DNA from 3 places in the Streptomyces sp. NPDC001137 genome. Region 3 is predicted to be linked to each of the others. Evidence: riboswitches for the same ligand, from Rfam matches in the RefSeq annotation. Region 3 holds a riboswitch; each other region holds the start of a gene.
The links. A riboswitch is a leader RNA that binds a small molecule or an ion and turns the genes downstream of it on or off. The one in region 3 is predicted to bind cobalamin.
Positions count from the first base shown of each region.

Region 1: it holds a riboswitch for cobalamin, as region 3 does, so the genes downstream of both, nicT (Nickel transporter NicT) here and ABT254_RS39630 (cobalamin biosynthesis protein) in region 3, are expected to answer to the same signal.
Region 2: it holds a riboswitch for cobalamin, as region 3 does, so the genes downstream of both, ABT254_RS29555 (CbtB domain-containing protein) here and ABT254_RS39630 (cobalamin biosynthesis protein) in region 3, are expected to answer to the same signal.

Region 1 covers NZ_JBEPBA010000011.1:195,351-200,111, forward strand. Annotated here, with positions in the region: gene thrS (threonine--tRNA ligase) at 244-1,539, shown strand; gene ABT254_RS23550 (nucleoside hydrolase) at 1,614-2,579, shown strand; gene nicT (Nickel transporter NicT) at 2,576-3,640, opposite strand; cobalamin riboswitch at 3,669-3,855, opposite strand; gene ABT254_RS23560 (ArsR/SmtB family transcription factor) at 3,936-4,295, shown strand; gene ABT254_RS23565 (LAETG motif-containing sortase-dependent surface protein) at 4,403-4,761, opposite strand, start outside.
Region 2 covers NZ_JBEPBA010000017.1:45,108-49,868, reverse strand. Annotated here, with positions in the region: gene ABT254_RS29565 (acyl-CoA dehydrogenase family protein) at 1-706, opposite strand, end outside; gene ABT254_RS29560 (CbtA family protein) at 846-1,601, opposite strand; gene ABT254_RS29555 (CbtB domain-containing protein) at 1,627-1,848, opposite strand; cobalamin riboswitch at 1,851-2,033, opposite strand; gene ABT254_RS29550 (histidine phosphatase family protein) at 2,134-2,706, shown strand; gene ABT254_RS29545 (four-helix bundle copper-binding protein) at 2,710-3,081, opposite strand; gene ABT254_RS29540 (DUF6479 family protein) at 3,191-3,562, shown strand; gene ABT254_RS29535 (hypothetical protein) at 3,978-4,346, shown strand; gene ABT254_RS29530 (chloride channel protein) at 4,617-4,761, opposite strand, start outside.
Region 3 covers NZ_JBEPBA010000029.1:56,203-60,963, reverse strand. Annotated here, with positions in the region: gene ABT254_RS39635 (cobyric acid synthase) at 1-247, opposite strand, end outside; gene ABT254_RS39630 (cobalamin biosynthesis protein) at 244-1,326, opposite strand; cobalamin riboswitch at 1,427-1,568, opposite strand; gene ABT254_RS39625 (hypothetical protein) at 1,715-1,942, opposite strand; gene ABT254_RS39620 (inorganic phosphate transporter) at 1,978-3,228, opposite strand; gene ABT254_RS39615 (lysozyme) at 3,381-4,130, opposite strand; gene ABT254_RS39610 (class II aldolase/adducin family protein) at 4,327-4,761, shown strand, end outside.

The DNA of each region.
Region 1 (4,761 bases), on a different contig from region 3:
CCACCAGCGCGCCGGGCCGTCCGGGTTACTCAGGTTCGCCGCGCGATGTCCGCCGGAGTCGCCCCCGCGGACCTGCTTTTCTGCTGGGGGTCCGGGGGTTGTCCCCCGGAATGATGCAGTAGCCCCGCGCAAAAACCCCTCGCACCCCCTCCGCCCCTGCGGTACCGTCCTCCCATGCAGCGCGCACAGTCGTTCCTCACGACGACGCCGGAGAGTGTCCCGGCGCGCTGATCCATGGACTGGATGTCAAAGGCCCCGGGGCGAGTGCCCCGGGGTTTCGTCGTGGGTCGCTCGCCCCGTACCAGGAGGAGAGAGACCATGTACGACCACCGTCGGCTCGGCCGTGAGCTGGACCTGTTCGACACCGACCCGCTGATGGGCGCGGGACTGCCGTACTGGCTGCCCGACGGCGCGATCGTGCGGCACGCCCTGGAGGAGTACATCCGCGACCGGGAACGCGCGGCCGGCTACCGGCACGTGTACTCGCCCGTCCTCGGCAAGCGCGAGCTGTACGAGATCTCGGGGCACTGGTCGCACTACAGCGACGACATGTTCCCGCCGATGGACCTGGGCGGCGAACAGGTCGTCATGCGGCCCAGCCTCTGCCCCCATCACGCCCTCATCTACCGGTCCCGGTCGCACAGCTACCGCGAACTGCCGCTCCGTATCGCCGAGTTGGGCGGCATGTACCGCTCCGAGCTGTCCGGGGTGCTCGGCGGCCTGACCCGGGTACGGTCCATCCAGCTCAACGACGCCCATATCTTCTGCACCCTGGAACAGGCCGTGGACGAGGCCCGTGACGCGCTGGAGCTGATCGGCCGCGCCTACGCCGACCTCGGCATCCGCGCGGCCCGCTACCGGCTGTCCCTGCCGGGGGAGGGCGGCAAGTACGTCGCCGACCCGGAGCTGTGGAAACGGGCCACCGGGCTGCTGGAGGAGGTGCTGGCGGGCGCCGGTGTGGCGTACGAGGCGGCTCAGGGCGAGGCCGCCTTCTACGGGCCCAAGATCGACGTCCAGGTCGTCGACTCCGCCGGCCGCGAGGCCACCCTCTCCACCGTCCAGATCGACTTCCACCAGCCCGAACGCTTCGATCTGCACTACATCGGCGCCGACGGCGCCAAACACCGGCCGGTGATGGTCCACCGCAGCATCATCGGCAGCGTGGAGCGGGCGGTGGCGCAGATGATCGAGGAGCACGGCGGGGCCTTCCCGGCCTGGGTCGCGCCCGTCCAGCTCGTGGTGCTGCCGGTGTCGCAGGCTCAGGAGGAGCAGGCCCACGACCTCGTACGGCGGGCCCTGGCACGCGGGCTGCGCGCCGAGGTGGCCGCTCCCGAGCAGGGCAGCCTCGGTGCCCGCATCCGGGCCGCGCGCCTGGTGCCGTACCAGGCGGTGATCGGCGAACGGGAGGCCGGGGGCGACCTGGCGGCCCTGCGGCTGCGGGACGGACGGCGGCCGGGGGCCGTACCGGTGGAACGGCTGCTGGAGGGGATCGGGGAGTGCGTCCGGACCCGTGGCGCCGAACTGTGGGCGGCTGCGTAAGGTCACTGTCGTAGCGCCCGGCGCGCAGCCCGTGTCGTAGCGACCCGTGTCGTCGTAGTGAGAGGAGCCCGGCCGTGACCGGTCAGCCCATCCCGGTGATCATCGACTGCGACACGGGTGTCGACGACGCCCTGGCCCTGCTCTTCGCCGTCCGCCACCCGGGGATCGACCTGCGCGCGGTCACCTGCGTCGCCGGGAACACGGACGTGGACGGTGTCGTCCGCAACACCCTCACCGTGCTGGAACAGGCCGGCGCCCCCGACATCCCCGTCGGCCGCGGAGCCGAGCGCCCGCTGATCGAGCCGGCGCGCTCGGCGCGGCATGTGCACGGCTCCGACGGCATGGGCGACCTCGGCCTGCCCGCGCCCACCCGCACCCCCGCCGACGTGGACGCGGTGACCCTGCTGCGCCGGGAGATCCTCGCCTCGCCGCGCCCGGTCACCCTCGTCCCCACCGCGCCCCTGACCAATATCGCCCTGCTGCTGCGCACCCACCCCGAAGTCACCCGCAACATCGAGCGGATCGTGTTCATGGGGGGCGCGGCGGCCACCGGGAACGCCACGGCGGTCGCCGAGTTCAACGTCTGGCACGATCCGGAGGCGGCCGCCGTCCTGCTCACCGCCGGGGTACCGATCACGATGTACGGCCTGGACGTGTTCACGCAGGTCGTCGTCCCCGGCGCCGATGTGCACCGGTTGCGCGCGAGCACCGATCCCGGCACCCGGTTGGCCGGCGAGCTCCTCGCCCACCGGCCGGCCCACCCGGGCGAGGCCCCCGAGGCGGAGGAGGCCGGCGGCCTCGGGGACGCGGGCGCGGTCTGCACGGTCGTCGACCCCGCGGGCATCACCACCCGCCTGCTCCCCGTCGAGGTCTCCCTCGCCCCCGGCCCGACCCGCGGCCAGACGATAGTGGACCGCCGCCCCCGCCCCGGAGAGTCCGAGATCCACGAGGGAGCCCGTCGACAGCCGCTGGTGGACGTGGCGTTGGAGGTCGACGTGGACCGTTTCGTGAAGCTGTATTTGGAGACAGTGGAGCGTTAGCGCTCCGCTGGGGGCGCGGTCGGCGCCGCCCACCGCTGCTCCACCCGCGCCGCCTTCCAGTACCCCACCGCCGCCACCCACACCACCACGAACAGGCCGACGATGATGTAGCCGACGTTGGCCAGGTCGAGGCCGAAGAGTTCCATCGTGGCGATGAAGAAGGCGACGGCGATGGACAGCCCGGTGATGGTGAGGTTGTAGAACACCTTGCGCACCGGGTTCGAGGAGGCCCACTGGTAGGCGAAGTTCATGAACGTGCCGTCGAGCGTGTCGAACAGGCTCATGCCGGCCGCGAAGAGCAGCGGAAGGCACAGGATCGCGTACCAGGGCAGCCCGGCCGCCGCGCCGGAGCCCGCCATCACCATCAGCGTGACCTCGGTCGCCGTGTCGAAGCCCAGGCCGAAGAGGAAGCCGAGCGGGAACATCTGGCCGGGGCGGGAGATGGACCTGGTCAGGCGGCCGAGGATCCGGTTCATGAAGCCGCGGGAGTCGAGGTGCTGTTCGAGCTCCTTCTCGTCGTACGTCCCCGCCCGCATCGCCCGGAAGACGCGCAGGATGCCCACGAGGGCGACCAGGTTCAGCGCGGCGACGAGATAGAGGAACGTCGCCGAGATCGTCGTACCCATGAAGCCGAGCACCTGGTGGGTGCGGGAGTGCTCGTTCATGACCTTGTCGGCGAGCTGGGTGCCGCCCGCGATCATCGCCGCCAGCACCACGACCACGCTGGAGTGCCCGAGCGCGAACCAGAACCCCACCGACACCGGCCGCTTGCCGTCGGCCATCAGCTTGCGGGTGGTGTTGTCGATGGCGGCGATGTGGTCGGCGTCGAAGGCGTGCCGCATGCCGAGCGTGTACGCGGTGATGCCGAGGCCGAGCCCGAAGGCCTTGTTGCCGACCTCGTAGTGCCCGGGGACGACCAGGAGGAAGAGGATGCCGAACGCGACGACGTGCAGGGCGGCGATCACCGCCATCAGGCCGACCGTCTTCACGGTGTCCTCGCGCCGCCAGCGGAAGGAGACGGGCGCCTCGGATTCGGGCAGGGACGTCCCGGGCAGGGTCATGCGGTCACGCTCCAGCACCTCGTGGATCACCTCGTGAGATGCCGTGGCCGGTCTCCTGGCTTACGGGTCGTACGTCCGCCGCCCGCCTTCCCAGCCGCCTTGGCGGCCAGTGGCTGTCCCTCGCGGGACGTGGGCGACGAACTCCCCGATCACAGTGGCGAGGGCCGCGTCGGCATGGCACCGACTTCCCGAACACCACGGCCCGCCCACCGTAGGGGCGTTGGGCTTCCCCTGCATAGCTGCATACCTGCGCAGGTATGGAAGATCACATGGAGGCGCCTGCGAGGATGGCCGTATGCATCTCGTCCCGGCCGACCGCGCAGACCGCCGCACGATCGACGGCCACCGGGTGTGCGAGGCCATCGAGGCCATCGGCGACGCCGAGCACGTCCGGACCTGGGCCGACCGCTTCTCCCTGCTCGCCGATCCCAAGCGGCTCGCCCTGCTGCTCGCCCTGCACCGCACCGGCCCGCTGGCCGTGTCCGACCTGGCGATCGCGACCGGCATGAACGACCCCGCCGTCTCACAGGCGCTGCGGCTGCTCAGGGCGGCCGGGGTCGTGGCGGGCGAGAAGGAAGGGCGCGTGGTGCGCTACCAGGTCGTCGACGACGACGTACGACTGCTGCTCAGGCACTGTGCCGCGGACGGGAGTTGACCGGTCCGCGGATCCGGCGGCACGAACGCCCCGGAGCGGGGGTCTCCGGGGCGTTCGTATCGGGAGTGGCTATCGGGATGTCCGCCGGCCGGTCGGGCGGGGGCGGATCACCGGTGGGCCGTGCGGCGGCGCCTGGTCACGACGACGATCGCCCCGCCGGCGGCCAGGAGCGCCGTGGCGCCGCCGACGATGAGACCGGAGTCGCTGCCGCCGCCGGTCTCCGCGAGGCCACCGCCGCCGCTCGTGGTGGCCGCGGGAGCGGTGGTCGACGCGGAGGCGACCGGGGTGTCGGGCCCGCTCGGCGTCGACTCGGAGGCGCTCGGAGTCGGGGTGGGGCTCTCCTCGGCCGGCGTGGAGGGCTGCCCGGCCGGCGGGGTCGAGGCGGGCGGGGTGGACGGCGGCTGCGACTCGGTGCTCGTGCAGTCCTTCGTGCCGCCGTTCCAGGAGGCGATGAGCTTGTCCTTGA
Region 2 (4,761 bases), on a different contig from region 3:
TGGTGATCAGCCGCCAGCCCTGGTTCTCGGCGCCGACGCGGCGGGAGACGGGGACGCGGATGTTCTCGTAGTAGCTGGCCGTGGTGTCGTGCGAGGCAAGGGTGTTGATGAGGGTGCAGGAGTAGCCGGGGTCGGTGGTGGGGACGAGGAGCATGGTGATGCCCTTGTGGGGCGGTGCCTCGGGGTCGGTGCGGGTGGCCAGCCACACCCAGTCCGCGGTGTCGCCGTTGGTGGTCCAGATCTTCTGGCCGTTGACGACGTACTCGTCGCCGTCCCGTACGGCGCGCGTCTTCAGGGACGCGAGATCGGTGCCCGCGTCGGGCTCGCTGTAGCCGATCGCGAAGTCGATCTCGCCGGCGAGGATCTTGGGCAGGAAGTACGCCTTCTGCTCCTCCGTGCCGAACTGCATGATCGTCGGCCCGACGGTGTTCAGCGCCATCAGCGGCAGTGGTACGCCGGCCTGGGCGGCCTCGTCGAAGAAGATGAACTGCTCCATCGCGGTCAGCCCGCGCCCGCCGTACTCCTTCGGCCAGCCCACGCCGAGCCAGCCGTCGGTGCCCAGGCGTCGGATGGTCTCGCGGTAGAAGCGTTTCTGGGCGGCCGGGTCGCCGTGCCGTGCGTAGGCGTTGTCCGGCACCAACTCGGCGAAGTACGAGCGCAGTTCGGTGCGCAGCCGCTGCTGCTCGGGCGTGTATTCGAGGTGCACGGCGCCTCCAGGCTTCCCAGGCCGGTCCTGACGGCGCACACCGTAGAACGTGTTCCAGAAATTGGGAATGGCGAGGGACAGGGAAAGGGCCCCCGGTCGTCGACCGGGGGCCCTTTGCCAAGTGAACCGGTGGAACGGGTCAATGGGCGACGGGAGTTGCCTTGGAAGCGCCGTTCGCCCGCGCCGGCTTCGGCGCGAGCACCCGCTCCGCCAGCACCCCGAAGACCAGCCCGAAGGAGGTCCACAAGGTCAACTGGACGGCCAGGGCCGCCAGTCGGAACTGCCAGAGCAGGGTGGCGGAGAAGTCCTTGGGGACCTCGTTGAAGGACGGCAGGAACGCGTACGCGAGCCCGATGGCGAGGACGAGGAACGCGCCCGCGGCGAGCGTGGCGTTCCAGTTGCCCAGGCGGGGCGCCAGGCGCTTGCCCAGGATGACGGCGGCCACGGCCAGCAGCACGCTGAGCACCACCATCAGGAAGTACAGCGTGGTGCGTTTGCCGATGGTGTCGGGGTCTCCGACGGACGGGGGGTTGGCCGGGTACTTCAGGAACGGCACGACGTACACGGTGATCAGGCCGGCGGCCGCCAGGAGCAGCGCGCTCGCGCGCGGCCCGAAGCGGCCGATGCGGCCGAGCGCGAAGCAGTACGCGAGGGCGGCGATGCCGCCGAACGCGACGCCGTAGACCAGGACACCGGTGGACAGGCCCGCGGTGGACTGCATCGTGCGGCTGACGGCTTCGACGCCGTGCTCGTGGGAGTGCGCCTCCTCGTAGGCGATGGCCGCATCCACGCGCGGTTCACCGAGGAAGTAGGCGACGACCAGGGCGAGCAGGCCCGCGGCGAGCCCCGCGAGCATGCCACGCACCAGGAGGTTGCGGACGGTTGCCGAGTTCATGAGCGGCTGTGCTTTCTCGCCGCCCTCAGTGGCAGGGGAAGCCGAGCAGGTGGCGGGCGTCGTGCACCCACTCGTGCACGTCGGATCCGTTCATCACGGAAGTGGCGCCCTGCTCGGCGCCGACGAAGTAGAGCAGAACCAGCATCAGGATGCCGAAGAAGACCGCCCAGGGGACGATCGCGCCGATCGGCAGCTTTGCCGGTACGGCGGTGGGGGTGGTGGTCGGCTGAGCGACAGACTGCGCCATGGCAGGCCCTCCTGGGGAACTCGCGTCCCGTCTCGGTGGTGCACGCGACGACGGGGCGGGTCTGACTCACCCGGTGCGCACCCAGGGTGCGTACCGGACTTACAGTGGCGCGACCGTGCCGGACTTCCACCGGCTTCCGCTGTGCCGTCGTCAATATCCACGAGAAGGTACCGCGAAGCAGAGGTGGGGCCAAGGGCGCACGGGGCGGCCGTGAGCGCCCCTGGTGAGCCGTTTTTCTCGTCAGGGCCAGGGATTTGAAGGGATGTCGAGGGCGGGGATGGACGTATGACGAGCCGAGTGATCTTGGTCTCACCTGCGATCACGGCGGCCCTCAGGGAGGCCCGCTTCGACGACGGCTGCCCGCTGGACGCCTCCGGGCTGCGGCAGGCACGGGCGGCCGCCGGCACGCTCCCGGCGGCGGAACGGGTCTGGGTCTCCCCCACCGTGCGCTGCCGCGAGACCGCGGGCGCCCTCGGCCTCGACGCCGTGGACGCGCCGGAGTTGGCGGCCCTGGATGCGGGCCGCTGGCGCGGTGCGACGCTGGCGGAGGTGAGCGAGCGCGAGCCGGAGGCGCTGGCCCGCTGGCTGTCGGACCCCGCGGCGGCGCCGCACGGCGGGGAGTCGGTGACGGCGCTGTGCGACCGGGTGGCGGGCTGGCTGGAGGCGGTCGCGCGGACACCGGGCCGGACGATCGCCGTTGTCGAACCCGAGGCCGTACGGGCCGCGGTGGTCCGGGCGCTCGGGGCGCCGGAGTCGGCGTTCTGGCGCGCGGACGTCCCGCCGCTGACGGCCGTCGGGCTCAGCGGCAGGGCGGGGCGCTGGAACGTGCGGCTCGGGCAGCCGGTCGGTGCGCCGTGAGCGTCAGTTCAGGGTGGCGAGGAATTCCGTGCACGCCTCGGCGCACTGCCGGCAGGCCTTCGCGCCGTCCTCGGCGCCCGGAAACCGGTCGAAGGCGTGCGCACCCTCCAGGCACACGGTGCGGCACCACTCCACCTGGATGCGGATGGCGGCCTCGTCCAGGCTGTTCTGCTCGGACAGCACACGGCAGGTCGCGTCGCACACCTCCGCGCACATGATGCCCTTGCGTCGTACGAGTTCCTGCTCCTCCGTGCCGTCCGGGTCCACGAGGCTCGCGCGCAGCGCACACGCGCGTGCGCACTCGGTGCACGCCTGCGCGCAGGCGAAGCGGTCCTCCAGGAACCGGAAGAGCTCCTGCTGGGTCGTCGAAGTCACACCTGGCGGGTTGCCGTCACCGACCCCCTCAAACACCGGTGACCGCGATCCCGTCGACTCGGGCCGGCCGGGCCGGTTCGCACCGGGTCCCATGGGTACCCGCGTGCCCATGAGCACCTCATGGATGGACATGGACATCGCCGCAGGCCGCGGCGCCCTGGGAATCGGCCTGGTCGTCGTGGGGGTGGCGGTCGTGGCCCTGCTGATCGGTGCCTTCTGGCTGGGCGCCCGCATCCGTCGCCGTGAACCCGCTCCGCCGCGCCCGGAGGATCAGCCGCAACTGCCGGACGACGGCCCGGTCCGCGAGGTACAGGAGAACCGTGAGCCCGCCGAGATACCCCGCAGCGAGCAGCGGCTGACCCCGCACGAGCTGCCCGGTCACGGCAATACGCCGAGCAGGACGAGTGGGTCGCAGCAGCGCAAGCGCTGGAGCGAGGGCAACAGCGGGGCGTTCGGGAGCGGCGGGCCGGGCAGCCGCTGACGCCGGGAGGACGTGAGAGTCAAGACCCACCCGCCCGCGGCACCCTGCCGCTGCCCGACTACGACGCCCTGCCGAGCGGCGGGCTCGGGAGCCGCGCAGGGTCCTGACCGCCGAGGAGGTCCAGGGCGCCCCTCACGTACCAGCACGCGGGCGGCGACCGGCTCCCGATCACACCGCGCTGCTGTTCGTCCGGCCTGGAACATGTGCACACGAGCGCGGAGCCGACATCGGGCGCCCCGAGCTCGCTGCGCCCCGAGCAGCACGGCCGCCACATCGGCCTACCGGTGTCACCCGCGACCTCCGCGCCACCCCTTCAGCCCACCACCGCACGGCACCCCCGACCGGATCACGGCAGCGTGGCCGAAGAGGCCGCAGGCCTCTCGCTGAATTCCTGCACAGACGAGGACTCGTCGCCATGATCTGTCGTCGCCACGTCGGCCGCGGGGCCGGAGCCGTCGTTCTCCTGCTCGCCGCAGCGGGCTGCTCGGACTCCGCCATGGGTCAGCTCGTCTACACGACACCCGCCAAGCGGAAGGTGGCGATCCAGAGCCCGGCAGTCGAGGCATGCCATCGTCTGCCGGGCGGCGCCTACAGCGTGGACAACTACACGCTCTACGACATCCGGCTCTACACCAACGCCGACTGCGTGCTGACACCAGCCGGTCAGGACCAGCGCGGTCAGATCGGCGGAGAGAGCTTCTACCTCGCGACACAGGCGTCTGTCGCCTTCACACCCGGCCAGTCCCCGTGGCTGAGCTACTACGTCATCCCCGGAACCAGCTGAGTCCACGGCCGGCACATCAGGAACATGATGTCGAGGATCCGGACGAGGCTGCGGTACCCCATGCGGGTCATCGAGTCGCGGGCACCTCCCGACGGCCCATGGTGTTTCGCGTCGGCCCGAGGGGGCGCGGCGGCTGCGACCCGGCGGCTCTGCTGACGGGCTGCGGGGCTCGGACGGCGCGTTCAGCCTCTGCACGCTCGTATACGTCGACGCCCTCGCGCGAGCCGGGCCGGCTCCGGCGATGTCCCGCAGGCATTCACCCAGCCTCGCTCACGATGGCTGCGACACGCCCGGACGAGGCGCTCGACCGGCCGGCGGCGCGCCGAACGCGGGGATGCTCGGCCCCTGCGGAAGCAGCTGAACCACGACGAAGGACACCACGGCGGCCAGCACCACCAGCGCCACCGTGTCCACG
Region 3 (4,761 bases):
CGGGCTTGAGCAGCACGGGGTTCATCAGCGCGGTCGGCTCGACCCGGCAGGCCTGCGCCTGCATGGCCTGAGCCCGCCCGATCTCGGCACCCTCACGCGTCACGAACGAATTGAGGGACATGTTCTGCGCCTTGAAGGGCGCCACCTTGACCCCCTGCCGCACCAGCCAACGACAGATCCCGGCAGTGACGACACTCTTCCCGGCATCGGAGGTGGTACCGGCAACGAGAAGCCCCCCGCCGCTCATGACACACCACCCTGCTGTCGCCCAACCGCTGTGGGCAGTCGTTCCGCCAGGGCGGAACGGGGCACAGCCCCCACCGCATCCGCTGTGGGCAGTCGTTCCGCTGGGGCGGAACGGGTGGGCACAGCCCCCACCGCCGGGCGCCGTGCGACCCGGCCCCGCAGCACCGCCCCAGCCGCACTGACCCCCAACGCCAGCCATCCGACCCGCCGCGACAACCGCACGGCACGCTCGATGTCGCCGACTTCCACGGCACGCCCCTCCCCGTTCAGCACAGGCCGATGCTCAACACGCCCCCCATACGACAAGGTCCCCCCGAGCCGCACCCCCAGCGCCCCCGCGAACGAAGCCTCCACGGGCCCGGCATTGGGGCTCGGATGCTTCGCGGCGTCAGAACGCCAGGCGCGTACGGCCCCCCGGCCGTCACCCCCGGCAGCGGCGGCCAGCACGGCGGTCAGACGGGCCCCCGGCCACCCCGCCACATCGTCCAGCCGCGCCGAAGCCCAGCCGTACCGCCGGTACCTGGCCGACTTGTGCCCCACCATGGCGTCGAGCGTGTTCACGGCCCGGAACCCGAGCAGCCCGGGCACTCCGCCCACGGCCCCCCACACCAGCGCCCCCACGACGGCATCGGAGGTGTTCTCGGCGACGGACTCCACCACCGCCCGCGCGATCCCGTCGGCGTCCAGGGCCTGCGGATCCCGCCCGCACAGATGCGGCAGCCTGGCCCGGGCGGCCTCGACGTCCCCGGCCTCCAGCGCCCGCCCGATGCCACGGGCCTCGCGCGCGAGCGAGGTCCCCCCGACAACGGCCCACGTGGCGGCCGCGGTCAGAGCGAGGGAGGCGGTACGGGACGGACGTACGGACCGCTGCGCGAGGGCACCCAGCGCAATGGCGCTCCCGGCGCACACGGCGGTGTGCAGCGCGCCCCACCCGCGATGGTCCCGCCACAACACCTGCTCCACGGCACCCGCGGCCCGCCCGAACACGGCGACCGGATGCCCACGGCGCGGATCGCCGAGCAGATGGTCACCGAGGAGGCCGGCGGCGGCGCCGTACGCGAAGACGCGATCGGCACGCATCGGCTCAGCCGGCCGTGGGATCGAGCAGGGACCTGGTCCTGAACCTCAAACGGCAGGCTGGCATGGCGACATGTCCTCACTCAGGGTGTCCACGCCCTGGTTCGACGAGACCGGCGGTGAGAGTTCCTGGCTCCCGGGGCTTACTACCCCGGTGACAGTGGCGGGACCGCGCCGGACTCGCACCGGCTTCCTCTCGCGCCGCCGTATATGGCTTCGGCAGTCCACCACGCCCCCGAACGGCAGTCAACTTGCCGTTGACCTGCGGCGGGGGAGTGTGCTGAGGCCCACACCCGGCGCTCGGACCCGCGCATGAAAAACCCGCGGGGCGAGGAAGCACGAAAGGGTGCTTCCTCGCCCCGCGGGACGGTGGGGAGGCGGTCCGGCCGCCTCAGGACTTGGCGATCACCAGATGGATCCCGTAGGCCACCGCCGCCGCGACCCCCGCGAAGGCCACGTACGCGCCGGCCACCGCGAGGGACGCCGAGTTGCCCTGCGCCACGGCCCGCTCGCGGCGCGACAGGCCCATGATGCCGAGGGTGAACAGGGCCACGAGGCCCACCGTGACCGCGAGGCTGACGCCGAAGACGGAGCCCAGGGCTGCCCAGTCGATCTTCATGCTGCTTCTCTTCCTTAAGTGCCGGGTGGGCGGGCTCAGACGGCCGCGGCCGGCGGGGTCGCCGGGTCGGGGGCGGCGGCCACGGGGGCCGGGGCGGGGATCGTGGCCGTCAGGCCCTCGGTCACCGTGCCCGTGGGGGGCGGGGTCACGGCGGCGATCGCCGTGGTCACCACGCCCGCGGGTTCGTCGGTCGCGTTGACGTTCGACGCGTCGACGACCTCGCGCCGGGAGACCTTCCAGATGGCCGCGCTGGCGACGACCAGGAAGACGGCGACGACGGCGGTGCCCCAGTCGCCGAGATCCGTCACGGACTCCGCGCCCGCACCGACCAGGGCCGCGGCCGGCAGCGTCAGGCACCAGGCCACGAGCATGCGGGTCGCCGTCGACCAGCGGACCACGCCGCCCTTGCGGCCGAGGCCCGCACCCATCACCGAACCGGAGACCGAGTGGGTGGTGGAGAGCGAGAAGCCGAGGTGCGAGGAGGCCAGGATGACCGTGGCCGCGCTGGTCTGGGCGGCGAAGCCCTGCTGCGGCTGGAGCTCGGTCAGTCCCTTGCCCATGGTGCGGATGATGCGCCAGCCACCGAGCCAGGTGCCGAGCGCGATGGCGAGGCCCGCGGAGAGGATGACCCAGGTGGGCGGGTCGGAGTCGGGGGCGACGGCGCCGCCGGCGACCAGGGCGAGGGTGATGATGCCCATCGTCTTCTGTGCGTCGTTGGTGCCGTGGGCCAGCGAGACCAGGCCCGCGGAGGCGATCTGGCCGACGCGGTAGCCCTTTTCGGCGGCCTTGCCGTCGGCCTTCTTGCCGAGGGTGTACGACAGCCGGGTCGCGAGCAGGGCTGCCAGGCCCGCGACGATCGGGGCGGCGAGCGCCGGGATGAGCACCTTGGTGACGAGCACGTCGCCGTGCACCGCGCCCATGCCGGCCGAGGCGATGGTGGCGCCGATCAGACCGCCCATCAGGGCGTGCGAGGAACTGGAGGGAAGGCCGACGAGCCAGGTCAGCAGGTTCCAGAGGATCGCGCCGACCAGCGCCGCGAAGATGACCTCGGGACGTATGCCGGTCTCGTCGACGAGACCCTTGGAGATCGTGTTGGCGACCTCCACGGAGAGGAAGGCACCCGCAAGGTTCAGCACGGCGGACATGGCCACCGCGACCTTGGGCTTGAGCGCACCGGTCGAGATGGTGGTGGCCATCGCGTTGGCGGTGTCGTGGAAACCGTTCGTGAAATCAAACGCGAGTGCGGTTACGACCACAATCGCGAGGATCAGCGAGAAGTTTTCCATTTACCCAGGCAATCGTTCGAAGTCAACGGTCGGTTGACCGTAGGCAACCTGGGTGAACGGAAGATGAACTGAGGGCGGCTGCACGATGTCTGAATGAGGGGGTCGCCGCTCCGCCCCGTCCCGGCGACCCCCGGTCTCTCGGCGCCCCTTGGTCAGTAGCCCCGGGCGAACTTCCTCAGCTGGGTCTGCGACCCGTTGAAGAGATTCTGGTCACCCGGCAGGTCGCCGCCGTTGTCGTACTGCCAGAAGGTCCAGAACGACCAGCCGGCCGGGAGAGAACCCGTGGCCCCGGAGCCGTGACGGGCTATCCACAGCGCGTGGTCGGAGGCGAACGCGCCGCTTCCGCCCGTGCAGGTGTTCCACCAGTGGGTGGTCGTGTAGATCACGGGATGGCGGCCGGTGAGCCGCTTCACCTCGCCGCTGAACGACTTGATCCAGCCGACCATGCGCGCCTTGCTCAGTCCGTAGCACCTGTGCTTGGCGCTGTACGGGTTGTATTCGATGTCGAGCGCGGGCGGCAGCGTCCAGCCGTCCGAACTCCACCTGCCGCCGTGGTTCACGAAGTACGCCGCCTGCGCCCTGCCCGACGACTTGTCCGGCAGTGCGAAGTGGTACGCGCCGCGGATGATGCCGGCGCTGCGGGCGCCGTTGTACTGCTGGCCGAAGTACGGATTGCTGTAGTTCGTGGACTCGGTCGCCTTGACGTAGACGAACCTTGCGCCCTTGGCCTTCGCGCTCGACCAGTTGACGTTCTTCTGGTGCGAAGAGACGTCGTGCCCCTTCGGCAGACTCGCCGCCGAGGCCGGAAGCCCGGCGAGAGCCGCCCCTGTGACGGTGAGCGCCGCCACGGAGACCGCGAGAACGCGGGTGCGGCGGCGCAGCGGTTTGCGATCACGAGCCATGTTTCCCCCCGGAATGGCGACGTGCACGACAAAACAACGGGAGATTACTGGAAGGTCGTCGAATGCCCGATGATCTCCGGCCAAGCATGGAGAGAGAAGGATATGTCCCTATAAGGGGTCTTTCGGAGGCGTGGCTTCCGCCCTAAAGTGCCTCCGCCCCGCAGCGGGCCGGGGAGGTGCCTGGCAGGATCGCGGCATGGCTGAGCAGCGGCGGGACCAGCGAGGCGAACGGGATGCGCTAGAAGGTGTGCGGGGCGTGCCGGAGCGGTGGGGGAGGGGCCTGAGCGCCGAGGTGGCGCACGCCTGGGAGGCGCTCGTCGCGACCGCCCGCCGCACGGTCGCCGATGGGCTCGTCGTCGGCACCTCGGGCAACGTCTCGGTGCGCGTCGGGGACACCGTGCTGGTCACACCCTCGGGCGTGCCCTACGACCGGCTCACGCCCGAGGACGTGACCGGCGTCGACCTCGAGGGCCGCCAGGTGCTCGGCACGCTCGTCCCGACGAGCGAACTCCCCATGCACCTGGCGATCCACCGGACCACCGACGCCCGCGCCGTGGTCCACACCCACGCCGTGCACGCGACGGCCGTCTCGACACTCGTCCCCGAGCTCCCGGCGATCCACTACATGACC